Parashewanella spongiae: one gene and its partner. The protein of the gene in region 1 interacts with the protein of each later gene in a pairwise test. Links are inferred from orthologs where the notes say so. Each region holds a gene or a part of one and is shown on either strand. Other genes may lie near its edges.

Region 1 (3,257 bases):
GATGGCTGTGTTTGCTATTCACAGCGACTTCTAATCCTTCTTCGACAAAACGCTTTCTAAGGCTCGTTACTGCAAGTGGTGAGATGTTTAGTGCTTTAGCAATCTGTTGATTGATCAGTGGCGAATTATTCTCATCAATAGCAAGTAAAATTTGGGCGTGTCGTTTCTTATGTTGAGCAACACGTGGTTTCTTCTGCTTTATCAAAGCCTCAAGCATTGAACATTCTTCATTACTCGAACGAACGTGGTATTTAACCCTCATAACAACTCCAGTGTTTCTTGTGTTCAGGAGTTGTTAGGATATAACCATTCGGTCATTATTTGTTCTTGAATGGACTACTAGAAAAATCAGTTGGTGGCGCTCTTAAACGCAGAGAAAATTTTCGATATCAAGGCGTGACTTGAAGTAAGTAGTAGTTCTACTTATAAAAGTTACAATGCAGCAAGCGGTAATTTTCTCTGCGTTTAAGAGCGTCAAGCATTCACTCAATGGATGAGTACACTTTATGACTTTTATGGTTGAACTTGAGTTACTAATCTTACTTTTATGCGTCCAACTGATTTTTCTAGGCTTATATGCCTCAACAGGTATAATGTCGGTCATTATTTTTTCGGCGTTTTGAAGTAACAGATGTTTGAATTTTTTGCAGCGGCCCCACGCGGGTTTGAGTACAGTCTAGCTCAAGAGTTAGATAAGTTAGGTGCGAGTGATATTAAAGAAAGTGTAGCAGGCGTATACTTTTCAGCTTCCTTAGAGTTAGGTTATCGTATTACTTTGTGGAGTCGTCTTGCGAGTCGAATCGTTTTATTACTTCAAAAAGCGTCATGCACCACTCCTGATGAATTATACGACACGGCTTATTGTATTGATTGGCCAAGTCATTTTTCAAATAAATCGACGTTTAGTATCGATTTTCATGGAACTGGTGGGTTCATTAAGAATACTCAGTTCGGTGCGCTTAAGATTAAAGATGCTGTGGTTGACCGTTTCCGTGACGATGGTGAAGCACGTCCTAACGTAGAAAGGTCTGAAGCAGAATTTAGAATCGATGCACATTTTCGTAAAGGTACGATATCTATAGGCATCAATTTCTCAGGCCCTGGACTTCATCAACGTGGATACCGAAGTGACACTGGCTCTGCGCCATTGAAAGAAAACCTTGCTGCGAACATGCTTGCTCGTAGTGGTTGGATTGAACAGCAAACTGATTTATTTGACCCATTCTGCGGCAGTGGAACGATATTAATTGAAGCTGCAATGGTTGCTGCTGATATAGCACCTGCTTTACATCGCCAGAGTTTTGGTTTTGAAAAATGGCGAAGACACAATTCAGAGTTGTGGGATTCAATATTACAAGAGGCAGAGGCTCGAGCTTCATTAGGTAAATCCCGTTGCGAAATTAAACTGTTTGGATCTGATATTGACCCAAGAGTAGTGAACATCGCTAAGCAAAATGCTAAAAATGCCGATGTTGCACAGTTTATTGATTTTGAAATTGCAGATGCACTGGCAATGAACCCACCTTTTGAAACAGGGACTTTAGTGAGTAATCCTCCTTACGGTGAGCGTTTAGGCAAAGTCACTGGGCTCCTGCAGTTATATTACAAGCTTGGTGAGCACTTTAAGTTTACTTTTGGTGGCTGGAAGCTTGCACTGCTTTGTAGTGAAATTGAATTATTATCGGCTTTAAAACTGAAAGCAGATAGACAACTTAAAATGTTTAATGGTGCTATGGAGTGCGGTTTTAATCTTTACACTATGCATGCCACAAGTACTCGTCGAGAAAGAACAGAAACCAAAGTCAATGACACTGCAGAAGTTAGCATTGCTAACGTGGCACCAGATTTCTGTAATCGCATAAAGAAAAACCTTAAACAGCTCAATAAATGGGCTAAGAAAGAAGGTATTGATAGCTACCGTATTTATGATGCTGATTTACCCGATTACAATGTAGCAATCGATAAATACTTAAATCATCTTGTTGTTCAAGAATATGCTGCACCAATTGAAATTCCGGAGTCAGTTACTAAACGTCGTATTAGTGATATTTTATTAGTATTACCGCAACTTACGGATGTTGCTCCAAATAACATCGTTGTGAAGACACGTTCACGCCAAAAAGGTAGTAACCAATATCAAAAACGTAATCAAGACAAAGTTGAGTTGATCACCACAGAATACAATGCCAAGTTTAAGCTAAATTTATCTGGTTATTTAGATACAGGGCTCTTTCTTGACCATAGATTAACAAGACGCTTAGTCGGTGATAAATCAAAAAATCGTCATGTACTGAATTTATTCGCTTATACTGGCACAGCATCTGTTCATGCTGCTTTAGGCGGTGCAAAATCGGTGACCACAGTTGATATGTCACATACGTATTTATTGTGGGCTGAAGAAAACTTTAAACTTAATGGTATTTATGGAAATCAATATCATTTCGAGCAAGCGGATTGCCTTCAGTGGATAAAAGAATCAGAAGAACAATTTGACTTGATTTTCATTGATCCGCCAACCTTTTCTAATTCAAAAAGAATGGAAGATTCATTTGAAGTCGAGCGAGATCATGTTGAATTACTCACAGATCTTATGAAGTTACTGATGCCAGATGGAGAGATTATATTCTCAAATAATAAGCGGAAATTTAAAATGGATATTGAAGCTTTGGCAAAAATTGGTATTAAAGTTGAAAACCTTGACGCTAAAACACTGCCATTGGATTACAAACGTAACCCGCAAATTCACAATACATGGTTATTAACACATGGCTGATTTTTCAAAACAATTTGTTTTGTTTCATACCGAAGGCTGCCATTTGTGCGAAATAGCTCAAAGAATGGTGGCCAAAGAAGCAATTGATTATCAACATCAAGATATTTGTGACGATGATCAATTGGCTGATAAATATGGTGTAAGTATTCCTGTCCTTTATGACAGTCTAAATAATAAAGAATTATTCTGGCCGTTTGAGCAAAACGACGTTCAGAAGTTTATAGGAGCATAAATTGAGTCTGGTTCGTATTAATAACGGTGCATTAGCTTTCGGTCATACACCACTTTTGAAAGATGCTGATTTTACTATTGAGCCCGGAGAACGGGTGTGTATCGTTGGCCGTAACGGTGCTGGTAAGTCGAGTTTAATGAAAGTGCTTGCTGGTGACATTATTTTAGATGATGGTGAGTTTAATATCGCTACTGATGTTAAAGTGAGCCGCTTGCAACAAGACCCACCAAAATCAGAATCAGGTTCAATATA
Region 2 (3,213 bases), 2.1 Mb from region 1 along the record:
AGCGATCAATCATTCGAAAAGTCGAAACCAACAACTCATAGAAAAACTTGCTGAGTTAGAAGCTAAAAATTTAGCATTAGAAACACAGCAAACAGAATTGACAATGAATTTTTCAACTAAAGAATCAAAGTTACGAGCTGAATTAGCGACAGCAAAGGACAAATATAAGAAAGCTTATCTTAGGGCTAAAGCACTGCTAGATGACAACGAGGGAATAAGAGGCCACTTATATCGATTAGAAAAGGCATTTAAAACAGCTCAAGAAACCGGTGAATTTAAACATCCTGTGCCATATGACAAATTACAAACTTAAATAACCACATAATACAGGGTAAACGAATGAATTTTTTTCGAGAGAAAAACGTAGACTTTAGGGATCTAGCGATTTAGAAAGTACCAATCTTTGTCATACCAGCGCAGGCTGGTATCCAGTGATTTTTTATAGAAAAAAGCAAAGGAACTAGACTACCGACATCCAAAACTGTCGTTACTTCGTTTCTACTTGCAAAATTTATAACGCAGCTAGCGGTGATTTTGGCAAGTATATGAATGTTCAGCACTCACCTGATGGATGAATTCGGGTTGTTTGATTTTGTATTTAACTTCAATAGATTAAAGTTAAATTGTGCGTTCAACTGACATTGCGCACACGGAATAGTTATGTGGTTAAGGCTAAATAAGAAATAACTTTTTATCTATTTTTTACTTAAAATTAACCGATATGAACATTTTTACAACACAAAAATGAGTAACCATTCATTAATTTTGGTTTTTTAATAGGTGTACTCAATGTCAGGTTCAACAAATTTATTTAGGTTTATATATTACTCACTCGTGCGGTTGATCTGCCACATAATACCCATAAAAAATCCCACAGTATTACTACAGTGGGATTTAGTCACGCTAGCTTAAATTAAAGCTAAATTGAATTAACCGCGTGAAGCACGTTTGCGATCATTCTCAGTCAAGTGTCTCTTACGAACACGAATGCTCTTAGGTGTTACTTCAACCAATTCATCATCATCGATGAACTCTAACGCTTGTTCAAGAGTGAGCAAGATAGGTGGAGTCAGAACCTGTGCTTCATCCGTACCTGAGGCACGCATGTTAGTCAGCTGCTTACCTTTCAAACAGTTTACTGTTAAGTCATTTGAGCGAGCATGAATACCAATTACTTGACCTTCATAAACTTCAGTCGCGTGACCAATAAAGAGACGACCACGATCCTGCAAGCCAAATAGCGCAAACGTCAAAGCTTTACCCGTTGCATTTGAAATCAATACACCATTACTACGTTGACCGATATCACCTTCTTTTACTGGACCATAATGATCAAAAGTATGGTAAATTAAACCAGTACCTGAAGTTGCTGTTAAAAATTCAGTTTGAAAACCAATCAAGCCACGACTTGGAATGATAAAGTCGATACGAACGCGGCCTTTACCATCTGGTTGCATGTCACGCATGTCAGCCTTACGAGTTCCAAGCTTTTCAATCACGCTACCTTGGTGATCTTCTTCAACGTCAACAGTGACAGTTTCAAATGGCTCACTCTTTACACCATCAATTTCTCTGACGATAACTTCTGGACGAGAAACGGCTAATTCATAACCTTCCCGACGCATGTTTTCAATCAAGATTGAAAGGTGTAACTCACCACGACCAGATACTTTAAAACGATCTGGGCTATCCGTTTCTTCAACACGTAATGCTACGTTATGAACAAGCTCTTGCTCTAGACGCTCAAGAATATTACGTGAAGTAACGTACTTACCTTCTTTACCTGCAAACGGAGAGGTGTTTACTTGGAAAGTCATGGTGAGCGTTGGTTCATCAACACTCAGTGGTGGCAATGCTTCAGCCGCACCTACAGCACAAATTGTATCTGAAATTTTAAGCTCACCAAGACCTGTAATAGCAACGATATCACCAGCGTCTGCACTGCTCACTTCGTGACGATCTAAGCCCATGTAACCTAATACTTGTCCCACTTTACCGTTACGAGTTTGGCCATCAGCGCCAACAACCGTTACTTGTTGATTAACTTTCACGCTACCACGTTTGATACGGCCAACACCAATTACACCAACATAAGAGTTGTAATCAAGTTGAGAGATCTGCATTTGGAACTCACCTTCAGCGTCAGCATCAGGGTAAGCTACTTTATCGACGATAGTATCGAACAATGGTGTCATGTCTTCGCTTTCTACATCTGGATCTAAGGTTGCGAAACCGTTCAATGCAGAAGCATAGACAACAGGGAAATCTAATTGCTCATCGGTGGCACCCAAGTTATCGAACAAATCGAAGACTTGATCCATAACCCAATCAGGACGAGCACCAGGGCGGTCAATTTTGTTGATAACAACAATTGGCTTAAGACCTTGCGCAAAGGCTTTCTTAGTCACAAAACGCGTTTGTGGCATTGGACCATCAACGGCGTCAACTAAGAGTAAAACAGAGTCAACCATAGATAGGACACGCTCAACTTCACCACCGAAGTCAGCATGGCCAGGAGTATCTACGATATTAATACGGTAGTCATTCCACTTGATGGCCGTGTTTTTTGCCAGAATTGTGATTCCACGTTCTTTTTCAAGATCGTTTGAGTCCATCACCCGTTCAGCGGCTTCACCTCGAGTTTCAAGGGTCCCTGATTGCGCCAACAATTTATCAACCAAAGTCGTTTTGCCATGGTCAACGTGAGCGATAATGGCGATGTTACGTAATTTTTCTAGCACTGAATAAGCCTCATACCATCAAATAAAATACACATGTTCTTATATTAGCTGACAATTATTTCAATTGATCGAGCCGTATAAAAACTAAGCAACGAGGATCGTTACCTTAAAAAAGCGGTGTATTCTACTCTAGCTGACTCCTTAGGCACAGGATTATTTTTTGTTCAGTTCAATTATTTTCCAGTAAAACCTACAAAACCTTGCACCATAACTGTGCAACTAAGCACGCTTCAGGTGCAAAAACAGAGTTTCACATTTAATAGTAATCATATTTATCTTTTTATTTTAGTTGGTTACAAAAGTGGCATAAGTTTCGCTTAACACATGAAGATGACCAAACGTGCTAAAATTCAGTGTTGTAAAAATGCATGTTAATAACAATTAATGCAAAGAACTCTATCCTACCGGAGAAAACAGAATGTCAGTTGAAGCAGTGCTTAAGCAACTTGAAGACCATGAAGTAAAATTTGTT

Evidence for each region.
Region 2: the proteins of rlmKL (region 1) and typA interact in binary tests that used the Escherichia coli proteins (3 or more experiments, as listed by UniProt). The link is inferred for Parashewanella spongiae from one-to-one orthologs.

Annotation. Positions count from the first base shown.
Region 1 is NZ_CP037952.1:2,602,002-2,605,258, forward strand. What follows is about bases 281-3,202. They hold rlmKL (bifunctional 23S rRNA (guanine(2069)-N(7))-methyltransferase RlmK/23S rRNA (guanine(2445)-N(2))-methyltransferase RlmL), read left to right. Parts: upstream 281-631; coding sequence 632-2,773; downstream 2,774-3,202. Other genes in these bases: E2I05_RS10075 (glutaredoxin family protein), read left to right, coding at 2,766-3,005; E2I05_RS10080 (ABC transporter ATP-binding protein), read left to right, coding at 3,007-3,202. In the rest of the region: E2I05_RS10065 (helix-turn-helix domain-containing protein), read right to left, coding at 1-262; more of E2I05_RS10080, read left to right, coding at 3,203-3,257. UniProt on the Escherichia coli protein: Specifically methylates the guanine in position 2445 (m2G2445) and the guanine in position 2069 (m7G2069) of 23S rRNA. Methylation occurs before assembly of 23S rRNA into 50S subunits.
Region 2 is NZ_CP037952.1:477,450-480,662, forward strand. What follows is about bases 336-3,213. They hold typA (translational GTPase TypA), read right to left. Parts: upstream 2,742-3,213; coding sequence 930-2,741; downstream 336-929. Other genes in these bases: glnA (glutamate--ammonia ligase), read left to right, coding at 3,160-3,213. Also shown: E2I05_RS01645 (ankyrin repeat domain-containing protein), read left to right, coding at 1-313. UniProt on the Escherichia coli protein: A 50S ribosomal subunit assembly protein with GTPase and nucleotide-independent chaperone activity, required for 50S subunit assembly at low temperatures, may also play a role in translation.